DNA from 2 places in the Paenibacillus sp. FSL L8-0708 genome. Region 2 is predicted to be linked to the other one. Evidence: a T-box and tRNA genes for the amino acid it is inferred to sense, from the RefSeq annotation. Region 2 holds a T-box; the other holds one or more tRNA genes.

Region 1 (15,347 bases), 1.2 Mb from region 2:
AATTAACGAACTAACCTCCTCCACCTCGAGCTATCGGACCCAGATGTCGCTATTTGCTGATTTTCAGCCTTAAGAGCATGGTTTCGGACTCCATGGACGCTAATGCCTAGAAAGAGGCTCACATGCGGTACTTTTTATGCCAATAGTGACTATGGAGTCCGTTAGAATTGCAAATTTGGAAAAAAAACGCTTTAAGGGTCAGCTGTGTCCGACAGGAGAAGCATCGTTCACGTAATTGTTATCGAATCAAATTTCAAAGGAACACAGGGTCTCTCTCGATACTTCCAATTGCTACAAAAAAGGAACGCCCACCATGGACGCTCCTTGAATTTCTTATTAGTCTACTACACTCTAGCTAGTTACGCATTTACACTTTCCGTTTTACGATCCTGTCTTGCGTGTAATGTTTTCATTGCAAATCTTGCGATCGGCTGCGCAACCAACAGTTCAATCCAAAATGCTATTCCAAAGTTTCTCGGCCAGATGTGAAGAAAGTTTTTAAGTGGATCCAGGCTTATTTGTTTCGTCCCAACCCATGTGCCGATAATTGATAGTAAAATAGATAACACTGTGACATTCAATAAAGTATTCAACAGAATCCTTGCATTAAATCCATCGGTTTGTCCCATGAATTTCGGCATCACTTTTCCAACAATCGGTCCTGCAACTAATCTTACGGATAAAACTACGATCATCCACATAAACGGAATAACCTTTAGTGTATCTATATACACTTCCTTACTGAAGCCGCGTTCCAACCCCACAATAATAGGGGCGATAGTGTTAACTGAAATGATTGAAATAATGAGTAAAAATAGTATACCTTCTTTTCCGTTTCTGGGCAGTCTTGTGTCTCCATGCATGTTTGTCATCTCCGTGAATAATATTTCAGATGGCAGACGTATCATGAGACATATATTTTTGGTCCAATAAAAAAGACCAATATCTCTACACACTGATATTATAATTATAACATTTATTTAAAATAAATGTCAGACCTTCTATTTAAAATTCTCCTGCTGATAGTGAATAGTTACCTGCATACGCCTTACAAGAGCTGCAGTGGCAGAGAAGTCGTAAAAATCCTCAATTGCTGTTCAACTTATAATCAAGTTATCTTCAGATTTCTGAAAATTTATTTGTATTTCCCCACCTAATTAGACCTCTCAGTATTCATTTCCGCGATTTTTCTGATTCCCTTGTCCAAACACAATGAATCTCAATTCATATATATATAGCAAACTAATAAAGAGGTGAAGCTCATGGCAACAACAACAGGCATCATTACGAACACAGGGACTACCCCAGCATCCAACGTGCTCATTAATATCGATAATGACAACCTTAGTTTTTCATCTAACGTAGTCTATCACGTTTACGTATGGAATACCTTGGTTAGTAAAGGTTTAGTCTACTCCAACTCATTAAATGTTAATGCTAACACCAGCCAGTTTCTCGGTTTTAATATCGCAGGCAATTCAGCTTATGAAGTCCAATTTCTAGTAACTGGAAACGCACCGGCAGACACGATTATCACGGTGTTCGGAACGGATTCGTCAGGAAACGTCATTCCCCATCAAAGAGTGCTGCAATCCGAACTTACTTTCATAGCTCAGCTGAACCCATAAGTACCGAAAACTCTCTGACGAAAGGAGCTTAGCATGGCTAATATTCAAATTTCGCCGAGCGCAAGCGTTCAGTTTGAGCCCACCATCGCGGTAAATTGGCTTAATCCTTCAGTTATGGTTGCCGTAGCTGTAGATCTTCGATTAGGCCCTCCTAATATAGGTTTATACAAATCTATTGACGCAGGTGCCACTTGGACAACAACGTTATTGCCGTTACCGACAGGATTTGCAGGCATCGAAGCACCACATATTGATTATATTTTCCCGACCACTTTCGTAGTATTAGCCCACGCCTTCGATTCAGACGGTCTCAGCGGGTCGATCGTTTCCTATACATCTGCCGACAATGCCTCTTCATTCGGACCTCCAGTCATCGTGAATCAAGGGTTTGGGCAGTTTGTAAATGATGATCAGGTGGTCGTTGTCACCGACAAAGCTGGATCAAGTCCCTTTTTTGGAAATGTATATACTGGTTATACGCATGATTACAACACACAATTCATACCGGGAAATACGATATTCTTCAATCGTTCCCTAGATAACGGTAGTACCTATTCCAGTCCCTCCCTGCTGTCTTCGGTCGAAGAATTCGAAGAATTCCCCGGTATAGCAATTACATTAAATGGGATTGTTATCGTGGGATGGATCAATCAGCCTCCCGGTAATACTGATCTTAAAATTCGCACATCCTCAGACGGTGGGGTCATTTTTACTCCTGAAACCATGGTCGCCAGCGTTGTAGTCCCACCAGATCCATTGCCGGGATATACATTTAGATGTCTGACATACCCTTCCCTCGCAGCAGATATTTCTAATGCACCGACGACGCGAGGTAATGTCTATGCTGTATGGCAAGATTTTCGAGAAGGTTATTCCGATATTTTTCTTGCCACTTCCACCAATTTTGGTGTGGATTGGGGGGCACCAATATCCATTACAGGTAGTCCGGTGGGCTCCCAAAACTTTTTCCCAGCCATCACCGTATCCCCTGCGGATGGTGCAATATTCGTTACCTATTACACTAATCGAGTCAACCCCCTCAACCTTGATGTTTATCTAGCAACCTCTAGAGATGGCGGTATGACGTATACAAACACCCGGATAACAACAACTTCCTTTGACGTCACCGGCATCCCCCTAATTGGGGACTACATCGGTAATGCCATCGTCCCCCAAACAGGCCGTCTAGTGAGCGTATGGACAGACACGCGGACCGGTACTGAGAACATCTGGTTTGGGGATAATCAATAAGCTATTAATCAACTTCTGATGATAAATTAAAAGGCTGTTAAGTTAGTATACCCATCTTCAATAAAGGATGCCGAGCGAACATGCGGCATCCTTTATTGCTTCTTATCAAAATTCAGCATTAACCTGTTCAAAGAAATCATCAATTTCAGCGTATTGGACATGCTTTTAATTCAATCAAAAATCTACGGCGTATGGTGCTTCTACTTAATAGTCTATATGTCTTGACTGTCCCCCTTTCCTCTACAAGAGTAGGGCAGTTCCACAGAATACATACTTTTTACCGTTTTCCAGATGATCTATGATAAAACCAGTGGATCTAACAACGCCGTGACCAAAATGTGATCATTCTCTATTTTGTCGCTTTTCCAACTCTTCCACTTCTACTTACAAGGGAACCTACAGACAGCAAAAAACCCTTACAAAGTAAGGGTTTTTGATAAGTGGGCCCTGAGGGACTCGAACCCCCGACCAATCGGTTATGAGCCGACCGCTCTAACCAACTGAGCTAAGGGCCCGGATCTAAAAATATCCGAATGTACAATTGCTGTTGTACTAAAATTGGTTGCGGGGGCAGGATTTGAACCTGCGACCTTCGGGTTATGAGCCCGACGAGCTACCGGGCTGCTCCACCCCGCGTCATAAATAATATTCAAACAGCGACAATAAATAATATACAGTACAAAATGGGTCTACGTCAAGGATGAATTTGTAAAAGTTCTCAAGGCAAAAATCTAACCCCATATCTTCCTTTGCGGGATCGATAAATCTCCACAAAACTTGGGTCATGATAGCCATAAATCCAGCCATCTTGCTCCAGTCTTTTTGCCAAACAGCCTGCTTGAAATCTCGTTCTGAACAGTTTCGCGAAGTATATCCAATTCATGATGCCCTCTTCTCCTTTTCGCAAATTAATCTTACGCTGCTCTGAACTTATCATGCCCAAATTCCACAAAATAAGCCACCGGAAATCCGGTGGCTGCTACATATTCCAAAACTCAATCCCCTATGGAGTCAAAATAATATGTGGGATCTTTTTCGAGCGTACCCAGCATGGTATTCCCTTGCTTCTCCCAAGCTTTTAGGGCACTCTCGACCGTTCTCTTGCCCTGATAAACTTCAGTGAACAGTTGGCGCCCAACATCGTTAATACGGCTAATTCCAGGCTTCTGTGTCTGTAGAATGTTCATCATAGGATCATTGGCAGGTAACGGTTTGAGCGTATAGAAGGACTCCAGATTTACTGAAGGAACCTTCGTAGTAATGTAATCCTTACGGGAAGTTAGTTCTCCGCGCGTATGGGCTTTTATTTTGGCTACATCATTACTGTTGACGAACTTGATCAAATCCCAAGCATCTTCCTTATTAGCAGCCATAGTGTTGATAGCCATCATATTACCTACCCAAGTACCTACAGCCACTCCTGGTTTCTCCTTAAAAGTAGGTACGGTAACGAAACCCCAATCGACAGGATTATAATTTTTAATCTTTGCTGCATTGCGGCTCACACCTGCAAGCTCATTAAGATAATCGTATTCTCCAATTACCATTGCAGCTTTTCCGGTAAGGAAGAGATCCCCTTGGACAGGACTATAGGAGCTCCGTTCTGTTTCTATAAAATCCATACCGTTTAACCCAGGTGTAATTTGCTTTTTCACCAATTGGCTGTAGGTCGTCCAAGCTTGACTCCACTGTGTTTGATTTACCTCCATCTTATGTCCCTTGTTGTCATACATAGCAAGCTCAAGCGGTGAGACATAGGTCTGCATATCCCAGAAAGGATCGCTCATATAACGGTTCATCGAAAAGCCATATATACGCTTATCTTTATTTGTCGATTTCTTGGTCACCTTTTCAGCCAGCGCGAACACTTCATCCCAAGTCATTCCATCTGTCGGATAACCTGCACCTGCAGCATCAAAAATACCTTTGTTAAAATATAACGCACTCGACATAAAGGTCGGCGCTAACGCGTAAAGACTTCCTCCACCCAGCTCACGAACTCCACTTAGCATCGTAGGCGCCATATTGCTTAAATCATATTGATCCCGTGCGATAAGCGGCTCCAGCGATTGCACCAGATTATGTTCCACCAAACTCTTCACCAATGTACTATCACCGACGATTACATCAACCGGCTGTGCACCGCCCATAATCGCTCGGATATTCTCCATATTATCTGGGTTAACCTCTGGATACGTGCTGTCAAAACGAAGCTCATTCATATTAATGGCTGGAATAATCTCAAGTTTGATTTCAGGATGCTGCAATTCATACATATCTGTAAACTGCTGACGAAAAGAAGAATCGTCCTCTCCAGACCAGAGGCTGCCAATACGTAACACACGCTGTTCTGCAGATGGCTTAGAAGCCTCCGCCCAAGCTGTGTGCCTGCTTTCAGAAATTAAAGGCAATAGGAGTGCTGCACATATTCCAAAGCTTAACCAGCGCCGCCATAGCCTTCTATTATTATTTATATGATTCATTCTTGAACCCTCCCATAAAATACTCAATCCATCCACCTTATGAATAATTACCCATAATTCTAGTAACAGTATATAGCTTTATTCAGGAGGGGAAGTTACAGGCTGTTTAAAGTTAAACTACGATTTCTTCATATTATTTCTATAAAAAACATTCCGCGAGTTTCCTGAGGATACTGAAATGCCCTTCTGCGACAGGATAATTGCACTTTGTGCAACTATTACAGCTGAGTGTGTTGTGCTTCTCCTTTTAATTGCACTATGTGCAGTTAAAAAACGTTATTAGGTGCTTTCAGCGGATTTCTGGCTGATTTAATTGCACAAAGTGCAACTATATCGCCAGATCCTCTAAGGAAGGTTAGTTTAAGTGCACAAACTGCAACTATTCGGCGTTTGAGACGACATTGCGATGGAATCACGGGGGCAGAGTATAGTATTCCAGAGTGTCAGAGCGTTCAGAGCGGAGAGCATAGAGCGACAGCGCATAGCAGCAGAGTAGCAGATTAGCAGAGTTTCAGAGCGTTCAGAGCGTTCAGAGCGTTCAGAGCCAGAGCATAGAGCGACAGCGCATAGCAGCGGAGTAGCGGAGTAGCATAGTAACAGAATCCCGAGTGTCAGAGCGCAATATACCAGAGCGACAGAACGCAGGTCAGCCAAATGTCAGAATGAGAATGAGAATGTAAATGTAAATTCAAATGTAAATGTAAATTCAAATGTAAATAAAAACAGCAAAACCCCACTCTCCACTCTACTTTTCCTTTTACCAATACAGCATTTTCCTTCCATACTAACTAACCTACTGACTAACCTGCTACATTTCATGTGACCGGCACAAATCGCCCCCTTCTACGCAGGATAACTGCACTTTGTGCAACTATTAAAGATGAGTGTGTTGTGCTTCTCCCTTTAATTGCACTATGTGCAGTTAAAAAACGTTATTAAGTACTTTCTGCGGATTTCTGGCGATATAATTGCACAAAGTGCAACTATATCGCCAGAACCTCTAAGGAAGGTTAGTTTAAGTGCACAAACTGCAACTATTCGGTGTTTGAGACGACAGCGCGATGGAATCACAGGGGCAGAGTATAGTATTCCAGAGTGTCAGAGCGTTCAGAGCGGAGAGCGATAACACATAGCAGCAGAGTAACAGAGTGTCAGAGCGGAGAGCGATAACGCATAGCAGCAGAGTAGCAGAGTAACAGAGTGTCAGAACGGAGAGCGATAGCGCATAGCAGCAGAGTAACAGAGTGTCAGAGCGGAGAGCGATAACACATAGCAGCAGAGTAACAGAGTGTCAGAGCGGAGAGCGATAACACATACCAGCAGAGTAGCAGAGTAGCAGAGTAGCAGAGTGTCAGAATCCCGAGTGTCAGAGTTTACACCTGCCGCGGGTGGATAATTGCATCTTTTTGCAATAAATAGCAGCATACTTCATGCACCTATACAGCAGAGTGTGCTTTAAGCTTTCCTTTTTATTACACTCAATGTAGTTAAAAAGAAAAACCTCCCACCAAAAAGTGAGAGGCCCGTCCAAACTATAATCAAATATTTAGTTTAAACGCCAAATGCGGAAGGATCTTTTCTCCAAGATTTCAGCAGTTCCACATCTGTAGCTGCGATCTTGCCTTGTGTAAGAGCCACATCAATCAATGTGCTATAGTTGGATAAGCTTTGTAATGGCATTTCAGCTGCGGCAAAAGCCTCCACCGCACGGTCCAGCTCGTAGCTGAAGATTGCCAATACAGCCAACGCTTCTGCGCCTGCTTCTTGCACAGCTTGAGCTGCTTTGATGGAGCTTCCGCCAGTGGAGATCAGGTCTTCGATAACGACTACCTTTTGCCCCGGCTTAATCAGTCCTTCGATCTGGTTCTGCTTGCCGTGACCTTTAGCTTTATCGCGGATATAAGCCATTGGCAGATTAAGTTTATCAGCTACCCAAGCTGCGTGAGGAATGCCTGCGGTTGCTGTACCTGCGATCACCTCTGCGTCTGGATACTGGCTCTTAATAAGCTCAGCGAAGGCATCAGCAATATAGTTACGTACCTCTGGGTAAGCCATGGTCAGACGGTTATCGCAATAGATCGGGGATTTAATACCAGAGGTCCAGGTAAAAGGCTCCTGCGGACGCAGTGCCACTGCTCCTATCGTAAGCAGATAACTTGCTACTTGTTCACTTCTATTTAATGTACTCATGCTAGGGTCATCTCCTCAATAATATTTAGTGCTGCTTGACGTGGATCAGCCGCAGTTGTAACAGGACGGCCCACCACCAGAAAGTGGCTGCCTTGCTGAATCGCTTTGCCCGGCGTCATCACCCGGGACTGGTCACCTAGGGATGCACCTGCTGGCCGGATACCAGGTGTAACTGTACAAAATGCGGGCCCACAAGCCTCTGCGATCGCTGAAGACTCTTGCGGTGAAGCCACTACCCCATCCAGACCTGCAGCGGCTGCCAGCTTAGCGTATCTGACCACAGTATCTGCTACGTCTCCTGCGATTCCAATTTCGTTATTCATCACTTCTTGGCTCGTGCTGGTCAGCTGTGTAACTGCAATAATCAAAGGCATTTTAAGCGCAGCATTCGCATTAACTACTGAAGCAGCGCCTTCCCGGGCTGCAGCCATCATCGCTGAGCCTCCTGCGGCATGTACGTTAAACATATCCACACCGAGGTTCGTAAGGCTTTCTGCCCCGCCTTTTACCGTGTTAGGAATATCATGCATTTTGACATCTGCAAATACAGAATACCCCCGAGATTTCAGTTCATTAATGAATTCCGGTCCGGCTGCATAAAAAAGCTGCATTCCCACTTTCATATAACAAGGAATCCCTTCCAGCTTGTCAATCAAGGTTCTTGCCCCTGCAACATCAGGGTAATCCAAGGCGATCATCAAGCGATTCGCCATTTCATTCCACTTTGCATCTCCCTGTCCCATAACCGTTCTCCCATCCAGTGCAGACTTAAATCCACACTCTTCATTTATTAGCCCCTAGGCATAGCGGAACGGTCTGCGTAAACGCAAACCGCCCTATACATCTTTATGAGATTAGTTTAATTGACCGACAAAAGCAGGCATGGACTGTGACGAGAAGTTGATCGTCTGCAGCATTCTGAGCAGTGCCGTTACTGTATCGAGTGATGTCATACATACGACGCCATTCTCAACCGCTTCACGACGGATACGGAATCCATCACGCTCTGGTGTTTTCCCTTTAGTCAGTGTATTAAAGACGAAGTTGGCTTGCCCACCACGAATCAAATCGAGAATGTTCGGCGCACCTTCATCCAGCTTGTTCACGTTCATTACGTTGAGACCTGCTTCTTCAAGCGCTTGAGCGGTGCCTCCGGTAGCAATGATCTTGTAACCCAGCGAGTGGAAGCCTTTCATAAGCTCTACAGCTTCTGCTTTATCTTTATCTGCCACTGTAACGATGATAGCGCCGGTTGCTGGAATTTTCATTCCTGCCCCGATTAGACCTTTATACAAAGCTTTTGCATACAATTTATCGCGGCCCATAACTTCACCCGTCGATTTCATTTCAGGTCCGAGCGTTGGTTCTACTCTACGCAGCTTGGCAAAAGAGAATACCGGCACTTTAACCGATACATAATCACTTTCCGGCCATAGACCTTCTGTATAACCGTCATCTTTCAGCTTGCCGCCGAGAATGATTTTGGTTGCCAGATGCGCCATTGGAATTCCAGTTACTTTACTCAAGAATGGAACCGTACGCGATGAACGTGGATTTACTTCAATTACGTACACTTCATTCTGATAGATAACGAACTGGATGTTGACCAGACCAATCGTTTTCAGTTCCTTAGCAATCTTGATTGTGATCTCAGCAATTTTTGCTTTCAGACCTTCATCCAGATATTGCGGAGGATATACAGCGATGGAGTCACCGGAGTGAACACCTGCACGCTCAACATGCTCCATGATCCCTGGAATAACTACCGTCTCACCGTCACAAATTGCGTCTACCTCAACCTCTTTACCTAACATGTAACGGTCAATCAATACCGGATGCTCCGGATTCACCTTAACCGCTTCTACCATGTAGCTAAGCAATTCCGCATCATTATATACAATTTCCATTGCGCGTCCACCTAGTACATAGGAAGGACGTACCAGCACCGGATATCCAAGCGATTGTGCAGTTTCTACTGCTTGATCTACGTTGATAACCGTCTTCCCTTTTGGTTGGGCAATATCCAGACGAGCCAACAAAGCTTCGAATTTCTTCCGGTCTTCAGCTTCGTCAATACTGTCTAGGCTAGTTCCGAGAATCTTAACGCCAGCCGCACTTAGTGGTGCAGCAAGGTTAATGGCTGTTTGGCCTCCGAACTGTACGATAACCCCAATCGGATTCTCTTGCGCAATTACGTTCATTACATCTTCAAAGAACAAGGGTTCAAAATACAACCGGTCCGAAGTATTAAAGTCGGTAGATACAGTTTCAGGGTTATTATTGATAATAACCGCTTCATAACCTGCCTTCTGAATCGCCCACACTGCATGCACAGTGGAGTAATCGAACTCAATCCCTTGGCCGATCCGGATTGGACCCGATCCAAGCACGATAACCTTTTGTTTATCGGAATGAATGACCTCATTTTCAGTCTCATAAGTAGAGTAGTAGTAAGGTGTAGAAGCTTCGAACTCAGCTGCACAGGTATCTACCATTTTGAATACAGGCGTTAATCCTCGCTCTAAACGAAGCGCGCGTACATCAGCTTCTTTGGTGTATTTACCGTTCGCTTGTCCTTCTGCACGTATCTCAGCAATCGCACGGTCTGTAAAACCTCTGCGTTTAGCTTGATACAAGGTTTCTTCTGATAAGCTTTCATCCCCACGGATGACCTCTTCAAAGTTGATCAGTCCCTCGATTTTGGACAGGAACCACCAGTCTACGTTAGTAATGTCTTGAATCTCTTGCAAGCCAAATCCGCGGCGGAAAGCTTCAGCGATCAAGAACAACCGCTCATCATCAGGTTTTGCCAGACGTTCACGCAGGACGCTTTCTTCCAGATCCTCAGCGCCCGGCAGACGGAAACGGTGTACACCGATTTCCAGGGAACGAATTGCTTTATGAATGGACTCTTCAAAGGTACGACCGATGGCCATAACTTCTCCAGTTGCTTTCATTTGTGTGCCCAGCTTACGGTTCGCATGAATGAATTTGTCGAACGGCCAGCGTGGGATTTTGCTTACGATATAGTCAAGTGTAGGCTCGAAGCAAGCATAGGTCTGTCCAGTAACTGGATTGACGATTTCATCGAGTGTGTAACCAAGCGCGATTTTGGCAGCCATTTTGGCAATCGGATAACCGGTTGCTTTCGAAGCCAAAGCCGAAGAGCGGCTGACACGTGGATTTACTTCGATTACATAATATTGATAGCTTTGCGGATCCAGTGCGAACTGCACGTTGCAGCCACCCTCGATATTCAGCGCACGAATGATTTTGAGTGAAGCGCTGCGCAGCATTTGATATTCACGATCGGATAACGTTTGGCTAGGTGCCACAACGATACTATCACCCGTATGCACACCTACCGGGTCAAAGTTCTCCATGTTGCAGACAACGATACAGTTGTCATTCGCATCACGCATAACCTCGTATTCAACTTCCTTCATGCCGGCAATACTTTTCTCCACCAAACATTGTCCAATTGGACTATAACGAATACCTGCTTTGACAGTCTCAAGCAGCTCTTCTTCGTTGTCGCAGATCCCGCCGCCGGTGCCGCCAAGCGTATAGGCTGGGCGTACAATCAGCGGGAAACCAATTTCCTCAGCGAATTTCATCGCTTCATCTACTGTGGTAATAATAGTGCTCTCTGGTACAGGCTGTTCCAATTCGCGCATCAAATCGCGGAACAAATCGCGATCCTCTGCTTTTTCAATGGATTCAAGCTGGGTACCTAGAAGCTTAACATTCTCTTGTTCTAGTACTCCTGCACGAGCCAATTCTACAGCCATATTAAGACCTGTCTGTCCTCCCAAAGTTGGCAACAAGCCATCCGGGCGCTCCTGGCGGATGATGCCAGTTACGAATTCAAGGGTAATCGGCTCGATATAAACTTTATCAGCCATATTGGTGTCAGTCATGATAGTCGCTGGGTTACTGTTGATCAGCACAACTTCCACGCCTTCTTCTTTCAGGGCCTGACAGGCCTGAGTTCCGGCGTAGTCAAATTCTGCGGCTTGCCCGATAACAATCGGTCCAGAACCAATTACTAATATTTTTTTAAGCTTTTCATTCTTAGGCATGTTATAGAGCTCCTTTCACGGCTTCAAGCTGTTTTACTGTAGGTTTTGGCGCCGTGATTCTGGCGTTTGCCGCAAGCTGCGCCTGGCGCGAGCTTACAGGTGTGTTAGCTTTATGATCAGCGATCATCTGTAAGAAACGATCGAATAAATAGCTGCTGTCATGAGGTCCCGGTGCTGCTTCTGGATGGTACTGTACTGAAAATGCAGGGTAACGGGTATGTTTAAGTCCTTCAACGGTCTTATCATTATTATTAATGTGAGTAACTTCTAGATCCGTGCTCTTCACAGAATCTTCATTCACTGTGTAGCCATGGTTCTGAGAAGTAATGAAGCAACGTCCGCTCTCCAATTCTTTAACCGGATGGTTACCGCCACGGTGCCCGAATTTCAGCTTCTCTGTATCCGCGCCACAAGCCAGTGCAAACAGCTGGTGACCTAAGCAGATGCCGAAGATTGGGTATTCACCAAGCAATTCCGAGATCGTCTTCACTGCGTGTGGGACGTCTTTCGGGTCCCCAGGGCCGTTGGACAGCTGGATACCATCTGGATTGAGGCGACGAATCTCATCAGCGGTTACGTCATGAGGTACAACTACAACATCACAACCGCGATTGTTCAACTCGCGCAAGATGCCAGCCTTCGCGCCGTAATCTACCAAGACGATGCGCTCTTTGGTTCCTGGACTATTGTACATGCTTGGAGTAGATGTGCGAGCTACCTGATTGCGCAATTCTTCAATTGAAGTGTCGCCCATCATTTCCATCAATTCCTCTACACGTTTGTTAGAGGTAGTCAGGATCGCCTTCATTGTTCCGTAGTGGCGAATAATCCGCGTCAACATCCGGGTATCAATCTCGCTGATTCCAGGAATATCATATTCTTTCAGCAGGTCGTCCACACTGTATTCTGCGCGCCAGTTACTTGGAACTTCTTCATGACGACGCACTACAAAACCGTGTACGAAAGGTCGAACAGATTCGAAATCATCCCGCGTAATCCCGTAGTTCCCGATCAATGGGTACGTCATGGTAACGATTTGTCCGCAATATGAAGGGTCAGACAGCACCTCTTGATATCCTGTAATTCCTGTGTTAAAAACAACCTCGCCTGTCTTTTCACCTTCAGCGCCAAATGCGGTACCTGTAAATAAAGTTCCGTCTTGAAGCAGCAATCTCGCCTGCATTCCCTTCCACTCCTTCATGTTCTGTAGTCTAATACGTATGCCTTGCATGCCTTCCGGAGTGTACGCGCTCAAATTGCTGATCTGTAAAGATCAGCAATTTCGCCTCACCAGTCCGCTAGTTTTTCTCAGTCCATACGGCTTTGCCGTCCACCCAAGTTTTTACTGGCCAACCCTTAAGCTTCCAGCCGCCAAAAGGAGTGTTACGTCCTTTGCTTGCGAAGGAACTTGGATCTACTTCTTTTTCCTGCTCCAGATCGATCAGTGTCAAATCTGCAGGAGCTCCGATCTCCATAACCCCGGTGTTCAATCTGAATACCCGTGCAGGATCAGCAGTCATTCTTTGTACTAGTAAGGATAAATCCCATTTTCCTGTTTCTACAAATGATGTGTATAAGAGTGGGAAAGCTGTCTCGAATCCAACGATACCAAAAGGTGCCAGCTGCATTCCTTTCGCCTTCTCTTCTTCACTATGTGGCGCATGATCTGTAACAATCATATCTAGTGTGCCATCAAGCAACCCTTCGATACACGCCTCAACATCGCGGCGGGAGCGCAGCGGCGGGTTCATTTTCCAATTGGCATCCAGGCCTGGAATATCGTCTTCAGCAAGAAGCAAGTGATGCGGACATACCTCAGCAGTTACTTTAATGCCGATCTCTTTTGCTTGGCGAATCAGCCGCACCGACTGTTCAGTACTGACATGGCATACATGGTAATGAACGCCTGTCGCTTCTGCCAGCAAAATATCGCGTCCAACATGGATCGCTTCTGACTCATTCGGAATTCCTTTGAGGCCATGCTTCTTAGCGAACTCACCTTCAGCTACACAGCAGCCTTCAACCAGCGAATTATCTTCGCAGTGGGCAATGACTGGCATATCGAGCGATGCTGCGATGTTCATTGCATCTTTCATCATTTGAGCACTTTGTACGCCCACACCATCGTCTGTATAACCAATAGCTCCAGCTTCTTTGAGCGCCGCAAAATCCGTCAACTCACGTCCAAGCTCATTTTTCGTAATGGCTGCATAAGGAAGCACTTTAACTAGTCCTGCTTCACGCGCCTTGTCTTTCACAAATTGCACGATCTCCGGGCTATCTGTCACCGGACGAGTATTTGGCATACATGCAATGGTTGTAAATCCGCCTTTAGCAGCTGAGCGACTTCCGGTTTCCACTGTTTCCTTGTGTTCAAATCCCGGTTCACGCAAGTGCACATGCATATCAATGAGTCCCGGAATGAGCAGCTTACCTTCAGCATCAATAATCTCCGTGGCTTCTCCGATAGCTTCATTTCCGTCGATTATAGCCGAGATCACACCCTCCTGAAGTTCGATGTGTTTGCGCTCAAGCAAGCCTTCCTTATTCAATACGCTGGCGTTTCTAATAATCACTGTCATGATTCTACCTTTACCCTCAGATCACAGCTGCGGGCCCTCTCGTTATTATATAATAAAAATTCATCTTTGTGTATATTTATTAGTCTCTATACGTTAGCATTCTGTAAGCTTATAGTAAAGCTCTTTCGAGAACCGCCATCCGGACCGGTACGCCATTAGACATTTGCGGGAAAATCCGCGATTGACTGCACTCAACTACTGCATCATCAATCTCTAGATTCCGGTTAACCGGAGCTGGATGCATAATGATTGTGTCTTTGGCCAGCTTAGCTGCCCGCTCTTCTGTTAGACCATAGTGGCTACGGTAATCTTCAGCAGACAGCTTAATGCCGGAAGTATGGCGCTCAAGCTGTACTCGAAGCATCATTACAACATCCGCTTTAAGAGCTTCTTCCATAGTTACGTAAGGCGCATACTCCATAAGCTCAGGAGCCTTCATATTATCCGGTGCGCAGAACTGCACCTTGGCTCCCATTTTCGTAAGCCCCCAGAGATTAGAGCGCGCTACGCGGCTATGCATAATGTCCCCAATGATGGAGACTGTCAGGCCCTTTAGTTCCCCAAAGGTTTTGGTCATGGTGTATAAATCAAGCAGCGCCTGCGTAGGATGTTCATTGTTGCCGTCGCCCGCATTGATAAGCGGTATAGTCACCTTCTCAGCTAACTGCTGCAGCACACCTGCAGGCTTCAAACGCACAACTCCGGCATCGATCCCCATCGATTCCAGTGTGCGCACTGTATCGTAGATCGACTCCCCTTTTTCTACACTAGAAGCTGCAGCCGTAAAATTAAGTACTTGCGCACCTAGTCGTTTCTCTGCCATCTCGAAAGAGAAGCGTGTGCGTGTGCTGTTCTCAAAAAACATGTTAGAAATAAAATGGGAGTTCAAGATGGGCGTTAGCTTTTCACTTTGATTGTCCCAAAATGCTGTTCTGTCAAGCAGTTGGATAATTTCCGACCGGTCAAGCTCTTTGATTCCCAGCAGACTACGTTCCTTTACCTTGGTAAGTGTCATGATGTTATCGTTCCTCCCGGTTTGAAATAATGTAGACCTCATCTTTGCCGTCGTATTCCTTCAGCGCCACTTCAATCTGCTCGTGCTTTGAGGTAGGTACATTCTTACCGATGTAG
Region 2 (15,347 bases):
AGCCAAATAATACCCCACTCGCCTTATAGATCGTTGTAAAAAATCCAATCAAGCAAGTAACAGCCATCATAATCGCAAGCAGCAGCTCTGGCCGGCCTATCTGTTCAAGGGTCTCTGCTATCATGAAGCTATATCCAAACGAAACCACTGCCATCATGACAATCCCTATTAAGATACCGATGCTCAGCAAAAGCATTTTTCGTCTTTCTTTCAAATCTCGTGTATGCAAAGCTTTATTTAACCCAAAGGATGAGATTAGCTGAATTTTCGTCAATCTCCAGATATTAATCATGTTTTATCAACTCCAAAAACACATCTTCAAGGCTGCTGTCACCCTTCACCTCTTCTGTTTTCCCATGAGTGATCAATTCACCCGCTTTGATAATGGCGATCTTATTACAGAGCTTCTCGGCCACGTCCAGTACATGCGTCGAAAAAAAGATCGCACTGCCCTGGCTGCAAATCTCCGCCATGATTCTCTTGAGCGTGTGTGCCGCTTTTGGATCAAGTCCCACAAAGGGTTCATCCAGAACCAGCAGCTTCGGTTTATGAATAAGCGCAGAGATAATCGCGAGTTTCTGTTTCATACCATGAGAATACGCGGAGATCAAATCCCCCAGATTAGAGGTAATCTCAAATTCATCGCTATATTTCTTTATCAATAACTCCCGATCCGCTTTCGATACGCTAAAAAGATCACCAATAAAATTCAAGTACTGAATGCCCGTCAGATGATCGTATAAATCCGGATTATCTGGAATATACGCAGTAATCGCTTTGCAGGCTAAGGGATCTTTTTTAATGGAGTACCCACCAATCTCGATATCCCCCTCCTCAAAATCTAAAACTCCGACCACTGCTCGGATAGTCGTTGTTTTCCCTGCACCGTTATGACCGATAAAGCCGTAGATGTCACCTTTTTCGACCACCAAATTCAGATCATTTACTGCCTTCTTGCCACCCTTATAGCTTTTGGTAAAATGTTTGATTGTCAACATCTTGCCACTCCCCCTCCAATCTCATAACACTCTCAATATGCCATATTTACTGTAGCTTCGTCGTCTTCAATATACGTTTCTTATAATACGTTTAGCCCGTCCAGATAGTTCATTCGTTAGCAAATATTTTATTTTGAGATTTTTACCTCTAACGGGTGGGATAAAATTACGATTAAGTGCAACTCGGTCCGTAAGGGCAAACAAACTACTTTGGGGACGTTGAGATAACTACTTGGGTGACAATGAGATAGCTAACTTTGGAACGCTAAGCGAACTACTTGGGTGACGATGAGATAGCTAACTTTGGAACGCTAAGCAAACTACTTTGGAGACGGTTGGCTGACAGCTTTGGAACGCTAAGGCAGACTGACGATGAGCTAACTAAATTGGAACGCTAAGAAGACTGACGATGGGATAGCTACTTTGGAACGCTAAACAAACGACTTTCTAAGCAATCTACTCCGGATCAGAAGCAATCTACCTTTGGTGGTGGCAGCCATTGCTACGTATCGGACCGAGGCGCCCTTATTTCGCAAATTCACGCTCTTTTCCACCCCGTTCGGACTCAAATGAAGCTATTGTGCCACATCCGCTCCTTTTTGCTGCAAAATCAGCCAAATAAGCGCTATGCAGTCCGTTACTTTGAAAAAAGGCACCAAAACACCATTTAGCTGCAATACGGTCCGTAAGGGGAAACAAACTATTTTGGAACGGTAAGCAAATTACTTTGGTGACGATGAGATAGCTACTTTGGAACGCTAAGCAAACTACTTTGGGACGGTGAGCTAACTACATTGGAACACTGAGCAAACGACTTTGGTGACGGCGGGCTACACCCAAACCAAACCAAACAAAACTAACTCAACCAAAAAAAGCATTCACCCCCAATTTAGGGATTGAATGCTCTTTTTCTTAATGCAAAGTCTAAGCTGATGCGAACTGACTGTTATATAATCTGGCGTAATATCCACCGCTGGCTAGGAGTTGGTCATGCGTGCCACTTTCGACAATGTCTCCGTCCTTCATGAAAAGAATGAGATCCGATTCTCGAATCGTTGACAAACGGTGAGCAATTACAAAGCTGGTCCGACCAGCGATCATTTTTAGAAAAGCCTTCTGAATCCGTACCTCAGTCAGCGTATCAATACTGCTGGTGGCTTCATCCAAAATGAGCATAGGCGGATCTACGAGCATCACTCGTGCTATGGTAAGCAGCTGCTTTTGTCCTTGCGACAAATTATCTCCTGAGCCACTGATCTTTGTATCATATCCCTCAGGCAGGCGTTTAATGAAGCTATGAGCATTTGCAGCCTTAGCAGCAGCGATGACCTCTTCTTCGGTAGCCTCAGGTTTGCCGTAGGCAATATTTTCTCTAATTGTGCCGCCAAACAGCCAGGTGTCCTGCAACACCATCCCGAAATTACGCCGCAGACTGTCACGGGTAATCGTCTTGATATCCACACCGTCAATCTTGATGGAACCCTTATCCACATCATAAAAACGCATAAGCAGATTAACCAGTGTGGTCTTCCCCGCTCCCGTCTGCCCTACAATTGCAACCCGGGTACCTGGTTTCACTTCCAGACTGAAATCATTAATCAGAGGACGTTCAGGATTATAAGCAAAGGATACTTTTTCAAAGGTAATCGTCCCTTGGCTTGTATTCATAATTTTGGCGTCTGTTGCATCCGCTGGTTCAGGCGAGAGGTCTAGAATGGCGAAGATCCGCTGCGCTGATGCCGTTGCCGATTGAAGCTGCGTAATCACACCTGTAATTTCATTAAACGGCTTAGCGAACAAGTTGGAGAAGATCAAAAAGCTGGACAAATCCCCTACCGTCACAAGCCCGCGAATCACCATAACACTACCGATCATCGCGATAACAGAGAAGGTAATATTATTTACTAACCGTGTTGTCGGATTGGACAAGGAACCGTAAAATTGTGATTTCACGCCAGTCTGGTACAAAGTCTCGTTTCGTTCTTCAAACTGGGTCAGTGCACGGTCTTCATAATGATAAGCTGTGACCACTTTTTGTCCGCCAATCATTTCCTCCACGTATCCGTTGAGACCGCCCAGAATTTTAGCCTGCTCCTTAAACATCTTCTGGGAGCGCATCGTAATGAATCTTGCCACAAAAAATGTAACGGGTGCTGACAGAAGAACAACTAGGGTCATTAAAGGACTAATGTACAACATAAGTACAATTGCCCCCACGATAGTGATGATCCCCGTGAGCAGTGTTGAGAAGCCTTGCAGCAGTCCATCAGAGACCGCATCCATGTCATTAACAAACCGGCTGATGCTGTCCCCTTGCGGGTGGTTATCGTGAAATTTTAACGGCAAAACATTTAATTTATCAAAAAGCTCCCGCCGTAAGTCATATACAGTCCGATAGGCAATTCGATTAGTCAGGTAGGTAAGAAGCCATCCGAAAAAGCTGCCGACAATATACACCCCTGCCAGAATCAAAAGCAGTCTAAGTACGGCGTCAAAATCAACCTCTCCCGGCCCGATCATAAAATCGATGGCGCTGCCGATGAGCAGCGGGCCAATTAGACTGGCAATCACACTGAGTATTGCGCAGATTACTGCACCTATAGCTATTTTTTTATAATGCCCTGTGTATACAATAAGTCTTTTCCAAATGTTATTTTTGTTCATTGGCCCGACTCCTCACTTGATAGCTGGGACAGGCAGATTTCTTTATACTCTTCACAACCACGCATCAGCTCCTCATGGGTTCCGACACCGGCGATCCGCCCTTCCTCAAATACCATTATTTTATCCGCTTGCCTTACAGTGCTTACCCTCTGCGAGACAAGGAGTACGGTCATTTCCTGGCTGCTCTCTTTGAGAGCCTTTCGAAGTGCCGCATCTGTGGAGAAATCCAGCGCACTGGAGGAGTCATCCAAAATAAGAATCGATGGCTTTCCTACTACTGCACGAGCTATGGTTAAGCGCTGCTTTTGTCCACCGGATAAATTTAATCCCCCACGAGATACTTGCGTATTCAACCCTTCGGGTAATTTACGTATAAACTCCTCCGCTTGAGCAATAGAGGCTGCCTGCATGATTTCTTCCTCAGTTGCATCTTCCTTGCCCCAACGTATATTCTCAGCGATCGTTCCTGTAAACAGCACAGCTTTCTGCGGTACAATCCCAATCTTCTCACGAAGCTGATGCAGCTTATAATCTCGGACATTCACACCATCCACTTTCACTTCACCTTGAACCGCATCATAAAAACGAGGGATCAAATTCACAAAAGTTGACTTACCTGAACCCGTACTGCCAATCAGGCCCACGGTCTCTCCGCGATTAATTACTAGAGATATATCCTCTAATGCCGATTCACCTGTCGTATTATACCCAAAGGATACGTGATCGAATTGTATAGCAGGGGCAGCAGGGGCAGGTTCAGCAATCACTGCATTTCCTTCCTCAGACACGGAGACCTTAACACCCAGCACTTCATTTACACGATTAGCTGAGGATGAGGCTTTTGTAAAAATAATAACCAAGTTGGAGACCACTATCAGCGCCAGCAAGATTTGAGTGATGTAATTGATGAAAGCAATGATCTCCCCTTGAGACAATCGGCCCCCATCGATATGAATTCCGCCTACCCACAAAATAGCAATGATTGCCGCATTTACTACAAGTGTAGTCATCGGCCCAAGCAAAGCTGAAATCCGCGAAACCCGGATCGCTGTAGTAGTCAAATCATCGGACGAAGCATCAAAACGTTCTTTTTCTGTACGTCTTTTGGCAAAAGCACGAATCACTCGAATCCCCGATAAATTCTCACTCAGTACGAGCGCAAGGGCATCCAGCTTCTGCTGGTATTTTCGGTACAAAGGAGCACTGCGGGTGATAATAAAATATAAAATAATGCCAAAAACCGGTGTTGCCGCAATTAGAATCAGCGATAATCTAAAATCCAAAATCATGGACATTAGGATAGCCCCGATACAGATAAACGGTGCACGAATAACTAGACGAATTAGCATAGCCACAGCAATTTGCAGCTGGTTTACGTCATTGGTAATCCGATTAATCAGTGTAGGTGTACCTAAGGTATCCAGCTCAGCATACGACAAAGAGGTGATATGTCTAAACATCTTATTGCGTAGTGTCGTACCGAATCCCTGTGAAGCCCGGGCTGCATAGTATTGGCATACCATGGAGCAGCCGAAGCCAAGCAGTGACATCAGCACCATTAGGCCACCCATGCGGTAAACATAGGCGCTGTCATGATTGCCAACCCCGTTGTTGATGATCAATGCGACAATGGTAGGCAAAATCAGCTCCAGAATCGCTTCCATCAGTTTGAAGATCGGTCCAATGATCGCTTCTTTTTTGTACGGCTTTAAATATACTGCAATTTTGAACAAATTCATCCACACCCAACATAAGAAGTATTTAACCACTTGAAATATGTATAAGAACAGTTATGATTATGGCATATCTACTCACATATTAATAATATTGGATTCGTATCGCTCCCATACGATTAGCATATCTCAAGTTCGGAGGATTTTTATATGGATATTAGACAACTTAAATATTTTATGGCGATAGCTGAGGAAGGACAGATTACATCTGCAGCCAAAAAACTGCAAATGGCCCAGCCTCCGCTGAGCCAGCAGCTAAAGCTCCTAGAGGAAGAACTCGGTGTAAAGCTAGTGGAACGAGGTCCACGCAGCGTGCAGCTCACTGAAGCTGGAGCCATATTGCGGGACCGTGCCCAACAAATCCTGGAGCTGGCAGATTCCACTGCCCGTGAGCTCACTGATTTTGTCAAAGGTTTAAAAGGAACCCTAGCCATTGGTACTGTTTCTTCCTCTGGAGCTACGTTGCTTCAAGATCGGCTATGTGAGTTCCACAAAACGTATAGAGGTGTGAAGTTTGAGATTCATGAAGGAAATACCTTTAGAATCATTGACCTCCTGAATAAAGGTATTGTCGAAGTCGGGATTGTTAGGACACCCTTTAATGGTACAAATTTAGAATGTCTTTACACACAAGCTGAACCTATGATTGCCGTAATGACACCTGAGTATGACTGGAAAACGGATGAAAACTTTATTGAGATCGGTGAGTTAAAGGATAAGCCGCTTATTATCTACCGCCGTTTTGAGCAGCTTATCCGGGAAACATGTCTTGAGAACGGCTTTGATCCGCTGATTTTCTGTATGAATGATGATGCTAGAACAACACTGCTCTGGGCAAACGCTGGTCTTGGCATTGGAATCATCCCCAAATCCGCTTTCGAATTAACGAGTAACCGTAATTTGATCTATAAAGAAATCAGTAGTGAATCACTACGCACGCGGGTCGCCGCCGTCTGGATTAAGGATAAATACTTATCATCCTTGGCTTCCAAGTTTATTGAAAGCTTCAGGAATGGATAAATACCAGCTCTATTTATTCACTTGCTGTTGATCTAGCCTATCCTCTTCTTCTTTAATACGGCTAATATCAATTCGTTCAAACAATAATTGTAAATCAGTAACCTGTTGGTAAGGGGGCACCGAGCAAGGCTGCCAATTCGGTAGTTCTAACGACAGGAACCCCCTGATCTTGTCACAAGAGAACGGTAGAAACGGATGCAACAAATTCGCTAAGTTCGCAATAATCTGCACACATGTGTATATTGCAGAATCACAAGAAACCTGATCCTCTTTTATCTGTATCCATGGTTTTTGCAGATCGAAATACTGGTTTGCCTTGCGCACATAAGAAAAAATAAACTCCAGCGCATCTTTTAGATTCCCAGCCTCAATAAGCCGTCCTGATTCCAGATACAATAGGTCGATATTGTCCTTCCACCCCTTATCTAATTGCCCATTTGGCACTTTCCCTTCATAAAACTTATCTACAAAAGCCAATGAACGGTTCACAAAGTTACCAAATGCTCCAAGCAGCTCTCCATTATGGCTATAAATAAACTCTCTCCAGGAAAAATCCGTGTCCCGCTTCTCAGGTCCATTGGCAATTAAGAAATAACGAATAGAATCTGGCTGATACCGCTCTAAAATATCAGGTACCCAGACCGCCCAATTTCGGCTAGTGGAGAATTTCTGCCCTTCAAGGGTTAAATATTCGCTAGATATAATCCTGTCCGGTAAATGCAAACCTCCTGCTCCTAATAACACAGCCGGCCATATTAAAGTGTGAAAAGGAATATTGTCTTTACCATGCACATAATAAGCGGTAATCGCCCCTTTTTCCTCTAACCAAAAATCCTCCCAGCTTCCTCCGGACTGTGCAGCCCACTGCTTACTGGCTGATAAATAACCACTTACCGCCTCAATCCAAACATAAATTTTTTTATCTTCAAATCCAGCCACAGGAACATCTACACCCCAAGACAAGTCTCTTGTTACCGCGCGGTCCTGCAGCTCTTCTTGTAAATAACGTTTGGTCAGTTTTATAGCATTTTCTCTCCAAAATTGTGCTTCCTCTACATATTCCGTTAATTCAGACTGAAAATTAGATAAGCTAAGATAATAATGTTCTGTCGGCCTTTCTGTTGGTGTATTCCCACATAATTTGCAGACTCTGTCTAACAAATCGGCAGGATCTAGAATCGTAGAACAATAATCACATTGATCCCCTCGCGCCCGCTCACCACATACCGGACAAGTCCCTTCCACATATCTGTCTGGCAAAAAGCGCTGATCCACCTCGCAGTAACATTGAGCAATGGTTTTTTTATATAAATGACCGTTCTCTAGCAGCTTTGTAAACAACGCTTGCACAACCTTATGATGCTGCTGTTGATCCGTTCGAGTATATAGATCATAACTAAATCCCAGCTGTTCAAAACACTTCAGAAACTCTTCATGATATCTGCTTGCAAAAGCTCCCGGCGTAATCCCTTCATTCGCAGCCTGAACTGCTACGGGTGTGCCATGGCAATCACTGCCTGATACATATAATACGTTATCCCCTTTGGAGCGAAAATATCGTGCCAGCACATCCCCAGGCAACACACTTGATAATCTCCCCAGATGTAAAGATCCATTCGCATACGGCCAAGCGCCACCTATAAACACATTACTCATTAACCTTCTCCTCCTTTTTTTAGACAACAAAAAAACTCCCATCCACAAAGGACGAGAGTTCTACTCACGTGTTACCACCTAATTTTATAAATGCCTCATGACATTTACCTCTTCAGGTACGACGTTAATTAACGTTTATACCCTAGCACTGTAACGGATGCAGGTTCCGGCGCAGCCTACAACCCATAAGGTTTCGATGCGCAGCTCTGAGACCATATTCCCAAGGGTTTTCTTTACTCCTTTTCAGCGACCGGAGCTCTCTGTTGAAAGAATTGCCGTGGTACTCTTTCTCTTCTTTGCTTTTACATATTCAAGTTAGAGAAAATAATACTCAATTTGTTGTTTATTGTCAATGCGAAACATCAAGCTCTCTGTAACTTTTCCAGTTAATCTCCGTCTTTTATATAAATACGTTACAAGGAGGTCCCTCAGTGAAAAAAGTAAATTTGCTTACACTATCTGTTCTTTTACTAGCAGGAGTATGGGGTTGTTCCGATCATAAAGTTAATTCTGTTCCCAAAAGTGAACCCTATACTTCCAAAGAAGCCATCAGTAGAGGGGATATTGTTTCTTTTGAAAAAGTGTACAACCTCGATAAATTCGAGAAATTTATAACTAATCTCTCCAGCAACAAAGCAGACAATATACGCGTTACAAGTTACACAGATGAAGGCGATCCCATATTTAAGGATTTAAAATTTGACGGTAACGTGATTAATTACAGCTATGATACTTCTAATGATGCATTCGGTGGAAGCAACACAGGAGTCAGAACCGATACCTGCTCCGAAGTGACGAGTAAAAAAAGCACACAAGGTGAAATTATCTATTCGATCAGCGGTTGCACAAATAATGACTCTGAAATTGATTACTACCTTTTTCGCACAACAAAATGAAATACTGAAATAAAAAAGACCACCCAATCATAATACAATTGGATGGTCTCTGTACTTCATATTATTTCATGATTTTGCAAATATCATTGGTGAATTGAACAGGATCACTAACCTGTAGACCTTCGATCAACAGGGCTTGGTTGTACAGCAGGTTCGTGTATAAACCGAGCTTTTCATTGTCGTTCTCTGCTGCCGCCTTCAAGGACTGGAACACTTCGTGATGGATGTTGATTTCGAGTACCTTATCCGCTTGCACCTCTTGGCCATTCGGCATCGATTTCAGGATTTTTTCCATCTCGATTGTCAGTTCACCTTCAGCAGAGAGACATACCGGATGAGTCTTTAAACGTTTGGAAGCTTTGACATTTTTCACTTTGCCGGACAGGATGTCCTTCATCGCTTCAAAAAGCTCCTTGTTTTCGTTCTCTTCCGCTTCCGTTGGCTTGTCCGCTTCGTCGGCTTCGATCCCCAGATCTCCGCTGGATACGGATTTAAATTCTTTTTCCTTATAAGACTGAATCATCTTGATCGCAAATTCATCAATATCATCAGTGAAGTAGAGAATTTCATACCCTTTATCCGATACAAGCTCGGTTTGCGGGAGCTTCTCGATTCTGTCGATCGACTCTCCGGAAGCATAGTAGATATATTTCTGATCTTCTGGCATTCTTGAGACGTATTCGTCCAGCGTAACCAGCTTCTTCTCCTTAGAGGAGTAGAACATCAACAAATCTTGAAGGGTGTCTTTGTGCATCCCATAATCGTTATAGACACCAAACTTAAGCTGTCTGCCAAAAGCATTATAGAACTGCTCATATTTCTCTCTTTCATCCTTCAGCAGGCTTTGCAGTTGGCTTTTCACTTTATTCTTAATGTTCTTAGCGATCAGAGTCAGCTGACGGTCATGCTGGAGCATCTCTCTGGAAATGTTCAAGGAAAGATCCTCTGAGTCCACCATACCTTTTACAAAGCTGAAGTAATCAGGCAGCAGATCCGCACATTTGTTCATGATCAGCACACCATTGGAATAGAGCTCAAGACCTTTTTCATATTCCTTTGTGTAATAGTCAAACGGCGTATTTTCTGGAATGAACAGGATTGCATTGTACACTACAGCACCATCAGCACTGATATGAATATGTTTAAGCGGCTTATCGAAGCCGTAACGTTTCTCTGCATAGAAGTTATCATAGTCTTCTGTAGTCAGCTCGCTTTTGTTCTTGCGCCAGATAGGCACCATGCTGTTTACGGTTTGTTCTTGAATAACTTCTTCGAACTCGTTCTCCGTGCCTTCTTTTGGCTTTTGCTCCTTCACGTCCATTTTAATTGGGAAACGAATGAAGTCGGAGTATTTTTTAATGATGGATTTCAGGCGGTATTCTTCCAAATATTCATCATATTGATCTTCTTCCGTATTCTCTTTAATCTTCAAAATCACATCAGTGCCGATAGAATCCTTCTCGACAGTCTCGATGGTATAGCCGTCAGCGCCCTTAGACTCCCATTTAAAGGCCTCGTCACTGCCTAATGCCTTGCTGATCACTATAACGTCATCAGCCACCATAAACGCAGCGTAGAAGCCCACCCCGAACTGCCCGATGATGTTGTGGCCATCTTTAGCTTCGTTCTCTTTCTTAAAAGCAAGAGATCCACTCTTCGCGATTGTACCTAAGTTATTCTCCAGCTCCTCTTGTGTCATCCCGATACCTGTATCGGAAATCGTCAAGGTTCTGTTCGCCTTATCGGCGGTCACTTTAATATAATAATCCTCTTTATTGAAGACCAGGCCTTCATCAGCTAATGCTTTGTAATAGATCTTATCAATCGCATCACTTGCATTGGAAATCAGCTCACGCAGGAATATTTCCCGTTGTGTATAAATGGAGTTAATCATCATTTCCAGCAATCTTTTCGATTCGGCTTTAAACTCTTTTTTGGCCATGAATAAATAAATCTCCTTTCAAAATAACCTTCTTGTCCAGCACATCGTGATTAGCACTCTTCTTAGATGAGTGCTAATTCTTCTTTTTATATAACATAAACTGATTTTCAATGTCAATATTTACAGCGACTTTCATTAAATAAAGCTGTATTTTGCATACAAATTTAGGATTTGATCGATAAATAACATTCAACTTGCACATAGGATGATTCTATGTTTTAAATAGATTAGATACATAAATTACAAATAAAGGTCTAGCATCTTCTCTGGAGGGATTCAAATGAATGAACAAGCACAGTCCATTGTAAATTCTTCAGCAACAAGTCCCATTAAGAATTTGATTGGCAGTGTATTTATCCCCGTACACGATATTGAAAAAGCCCGTAACTGGTATTGCCAAGTCCTAGAACTCCAAGAAGCAGATCATTCGATTATAAACGGTCATTTATGTCCGTTAACTATGCAAGGAAGCACTGGGATCATTCTGGACACCATGCCCATGTGGGGAGGTTTAGATCCTGAAGGGGCTCCTCCAATTACAACACCTGCTCTTATGCTTATAACCGATGATCTGCAAGCCTCTTTCAACTATATAAAGGAGCTCGGTGTAGATATAGTAACCGAAATTCAAGATCAAAAATGGTTTGTAGTAAAAGACCCTGATGGAAATAAACTAATGATTTGCAAACAGCATTTGGATTAGAAATTGCAGTGGTTGTGATTTCCACTTCTTAGGGTGCATCAGAAGCTGCAGATCAAAATGAATTTCGGGATGAACAAAGGACAGCTCAGCCAAGCTTCCCCGTTCAATTTCTTCCTCTGCCACGATTTTGGGTAACAAAGCAATTCCAAGACCATTCATTACACAACGTTTAATGGCCTCCAGATTCGAAAGCTCAAAACCTATGCGGAATATGATCCCGTGCTCTTTTAACAAATTCTCGAACAAACTCCGGTAAATACAGCTTTCCTCCGAGACTATTAGCTCACAGTTATTCAGATCCTGTAGGGTTACCGTATCCATCTGGGCAAGCGGATGATGAATGGGAGCTATCAAAACAAGCGGCTCATCTCTGACGATCGTACGCTCAAGGATGGAATCCGCAGTGGTGCGATCCAACATTAAGCCTAGATCTACTTCGCCATCTTTTATTTTGGCAAGAAGATTAGCTTCCTGCATCGTTTGCAGATGAATATCCAGCTTCGGAAATTTAGTCCTTAGCTGCTGTAGGTAAGGAGGTAAATAAAAAGCCGCTAAAGAATCTATCGTCCCAATAGTTAGCGTACCTCCGATTTGCTGGGCGATGGTTTCTTTTGAACGATCATATAAATCCAAAATCTCCACGAACAGCTTCAATAACTCTTCTCCTGGCGGGGTAAGCCGCAGCTGACGGCCATGCCTCTCTATTAAAGGTACTCCATATTCCTTCTCTATCTTCTGAATCTGCATCGTCACACTTGATTGTGCATATCCCAATTCTTCAGCAGCTCGCGTAAAGCTCTGACGTTTAGCCACCTCGCGGAAGGTTCGTAAATAGGTTAAATCCATTACCTCACCCTAACATCAATATTTTTGATGATCCATATCATTTATTATAGCTAACGACGATGCTACTTTCCATGGTAAAGTGTATGTAGAGGAATTAAAATATTTTGGAGGCCGATAATTTATGCTTACAGAACAACAGATTTATGGAGTTTATGTCCCCGTGGTCACCCCGTTCAATGCTGCTGGTGAAGTTGATTTGGATTCGTATCAGCGTTATGTAAAGAACATTATTAACAACAGCATACAAGGTCTGGTCGTTAATGGAACCACCGGAGAATCGCCCACTGTAACCGTAAATGAAATGCAGCTTCTAGTAAACACTTCCCGTGAGCTTCTACAATCCACATCAATCCCCTTAATAGTTGGTACAGGTACCAATGATACAGCCTCTACGGTTGCACGCACGGAAATTGCTGCAAACCTTGGTGCTGATTGTGCACTAGTAGTCGTACCTTATTATAGTCGTCCTTCACAAGAGGGTATCATTGCCCATTTCCGCAAAGCTGCAGAAGTAGGCATACCAATCATGGCTTATGATATTCCAAGTCGTACAGGTACGGCCATGACGGTAGATACTGCACGTACAATCTTAGAAATGAATAATGTTGTCGGTTTAAAAGACTGCTCAGGCAGTACAAAAATGGTTACAGAGTTAGTCCGTACAGGTGCTAAACCTGTGCTTGGCGGCGATGATTCCCTCTTTTATGAAATGCTTAGCTGCGGAGCAGCTGGGGGGATGCTCGCTACTGCCAACGTTTTCCCGGCAGAATGTCTTCGTATCTTTGAAGCCTTTACATCTGGTCAAGTGGACTTCGCTAAAGAAAGCTTTGAACAACTACTGCCGATCATCCGCCTATTATTCAAGGAATCGAATCCCGCTCCAATTAAATGGATGCTTAGCCAAAACGGCCTACTGTCCTCGGATACGCTTCGCCTCCCTATGACTTCCATCAGCGCAGGACTTCAGCAAGAACTGAGCCCCTATGTTCAGGACAATACAATTGAAGCAACCGCATAAATGAAATAACAACAGCCGTTGTACAGTGAGGAACTGTTTAGCGGCTGTTTTTTGTTGTAAATTATCAGGAAATAAAACATAAAAACCATCAGATTTACTCTGACGGTTTTTTTATTTTGCTATAGAAACGATACGCATTCAAACTAACTTATCTGCTGCTCGTTTTTTGTCTTCCTTTTGTGAACCACTCGGACTTTGGCTTCAATGGAGGGTTAGACTTAGGTTTTGCTTTAGCTGGTTTAGATGCCGCTGATTTTGTTGCTGCCGGTTTTGTTGCCGCAGGTTTAGCAGTTGCTGGTTTGGAATTCGACGGTCTGGAAGACGATGGTCTCGAAGCTGCTGCTTTCGAACCTGACGGTTTCGCCGAACGATCTGTCTTCATTTGCGTTTTACGAGACATCGGATAAGGATGGTCCTTAACTTCCGGAATCGATTTTCCAATCAATTTTTCAATATCTTTAAGGAAAGGAAGCTCTTCAGCTTCGCAAAAAGAAATTGCCGTTCCGCTCAATCCCGCTCTGCCTGTACGACCGATCCGGTGCACATAGGTTTCCGGAATGTTCGGTAAGTTGAAGTTGATTACGTGAGACAGCTCATCAATATCAATTCCCCGGGCAGCTATATCCGTAGCTACGAGAACACGAGTCGCACCGCTTTTAAAATTCCGCAAGGCGTTCTGGCGATCATTTTGAGATTTATTGCCGTGTATGGCTTGAGCAGCAATGTTCACTTTAGCCAGATCGCGGGTAACACGGTCTGCACCACGTTTGGTACGAGTAAACACCAAAGCTGAGACGATGGATTTATCCTGTAACAGCAGGTTCAATTGGTTTTGCTTATTTCCGTTCTCTAATAAATAGATCGATTGATTGATTCTATCCGCAGTAGATGACACAGGTGTGATTTCCACCTTCACTGGATTCACAAGCAATGTTTTGATCAATTTAGAAATCTCAGTTGGCATCGTTGCCGAGAAAAACAGAGTCTGCTTCTTCGTAGGCATTTTGGCGATGATTCGTTTCACATCATGAATAAAGCCCATATCCAGCATCCGGTCAGCTTCATCCAGAACTAAAATTTGTACATATTGCAGATCTACACGTTTCTGATTGATCAGGTCGATAAGTCTACCAGGGGTAGCAATAAGAATATCGGCACCTTGATTCAGTGCGCGCTCTTGCACTTTCTGTGACACACCGCCAACAATGGCAGCAGAGCGGATATCTGTATATTGGCTATACGCTTTTATGTTATCAGCAATTTGAATCGCTAGTTCTCTTGTCGGTGTTAAAATCAACGAGCGGATGCGTCGCACATTATTGGATTTGTTTGGGCTCGATTGTTCGCTTAGCAATTGAATAATAGGCACGGAAAATGCAGCTGTTTTTCCTGTTCCCGTTTGCGCGCATCCAAGTAAATCTCTACCCGCTAATACAGCTGGAATCGACTGCTCCTGTATTGGTGTAGGTGATGTATAGTTTTCTTTGCTTAAAGCCTTCAAAATTGCAGGCACAATATTCAGTTCATTAAATGTCATTGGGTCTCCTTAATTTCTAATACATATATTCTTAACAATAAATCCTTTTGTCGCGTCATAAACCATAATCATAACACAATAAGTTACATAATAATAGATTTTCTTTATCATCACACCAATTTTCATTAAAAATCCATTTCAGGATACTATCCGTTCTGCTCTTACAGAAATTTTTTACTAACCGTAAAATACTCCTCTTCAATTTATCCTGCGGCGTATCTTTTGTTGATCCTGTTGAGACTGTTGAGACTGTTGAGACTGCTGAGTCTGTTGAGACTGTTGAGACTGTTGAGCCTGTTGAGCCTGTTGAGCCTGTTGAGCCTGTTGAGCCTGC

The links. The T-box of region 2 lies ahead of metG (methionine--tRNA ligase). A T-box ahead of a tRNA ligase gene usually reads a tRNA of that ligase, here a tRNA-Met.
Region 1: it has a tRNA-Met gene. The T-box ahead of metG (methionine--tRNA ligase) is inferred to sense a tRNA for this amino acid. The anticodon was not compared.

What each region holds. Positions count from the first base shown of each region.
Region 1 covers NZ_JBBPBC010000001.1:5,864,152-5,879,498, forward strand. Annotated here, with positions in the region: gene NYE58_RS27765 (hypothetical protein) at 360-863, opposite strand; gene NYE58_RS27770 (hypothetical protein) at 1,263-1,628, shown strand; gene NYE58_RS27775 (sialidase family protein) at 1,662-2,879, shown strand; tRNA gene NYE58_RS27780 (tRNA-Ile) at 3,321-3,394, opposite strand; tRNA gene NYE58_RS27785 (tRNA-Met) at 3,439-3,515, opposite strand; gene NYE58_RS27790 (hypothetical protein) at 3,598-3,762, opposite strand; gene NYE58_RS27795 (ABC transporter substrate-binding protein) at 3,875-5,362, opposite strand; gene pyrE (orotate phosphoribosyltransferase) at 6,914-7,552, opposite strand; gene pyrF (orotidine-5'-phosphate decarboxylase) at 7,549-8,295, opposite strand; gene carB (carbamoyl-phosphate synthase large subunit) at 8,407-11,634, opposite strand; gene carA (glutamine-hydrolyzing carbamoyl-phosphate synthase small subunit) at 11,636-12,817, opposite strand; gene NYE58_RS27820 (dihydroorotase) at 12,933-14,216, opposite strand; gene NYE58_RS27825 (aspartate carbamoyltransferase catalytic subunit) at 14,326-15,231, opposite strand; gene pyrR (bifunctional pyr operon transcriptional regulator/uracil phosphoribosyltransferase PyrR) at 15,236-15,347, opposite strand, start outside.
Region 2 covers NZ_JBBPBC010000001.1:4,681,810-4,697,156, forward strand. Annotated here, with positions in the region: gene NYE58_RS22390 (hypothetical protein) at 1-292, opposite strand, end outside; gene NYE58_RS22395 (ABC transporter ATP-binding protein) at 285-998, opposite strand; gene NYE58_RS22400 (ABC transporter ATP-binding protein) at 1,923-3,662, opposite strand; gene NYE58_RS22405 (ABC transporter ATP-binding protein) at 3,659-5,395, opposite strand; gene NYE58_RS22410 (LysR family transcriptional regulator) at 5,546-6,415, shown strand; gene metG (methionine--tRNA ligase) at 6,425-8,071, opposite strand; T-box leader at 8,116-8,377, opposite strand; gene NYE58_RS22420 (DUF4362 domain-containing protein) at 8,503-8,967, shown strand; gene htpG (molecular chaperone HtpG) at 9,029-10,909, opposite strand; gene NYE58_RS22430 (VOC family protein) at 11,190-11,612, shown strand; gene NYE58_RS22435 (LysR family transcriptional regulator) at 11,583-12,458, opposite strand; gene dapA (4-hydroxy-tetrahydrodipicolinate synthase) at 12,580-13,476, shown strand; gene NYE58_RS22445 (DEAD/DEAH box helicase) at 13,625-15,013, opposite strand.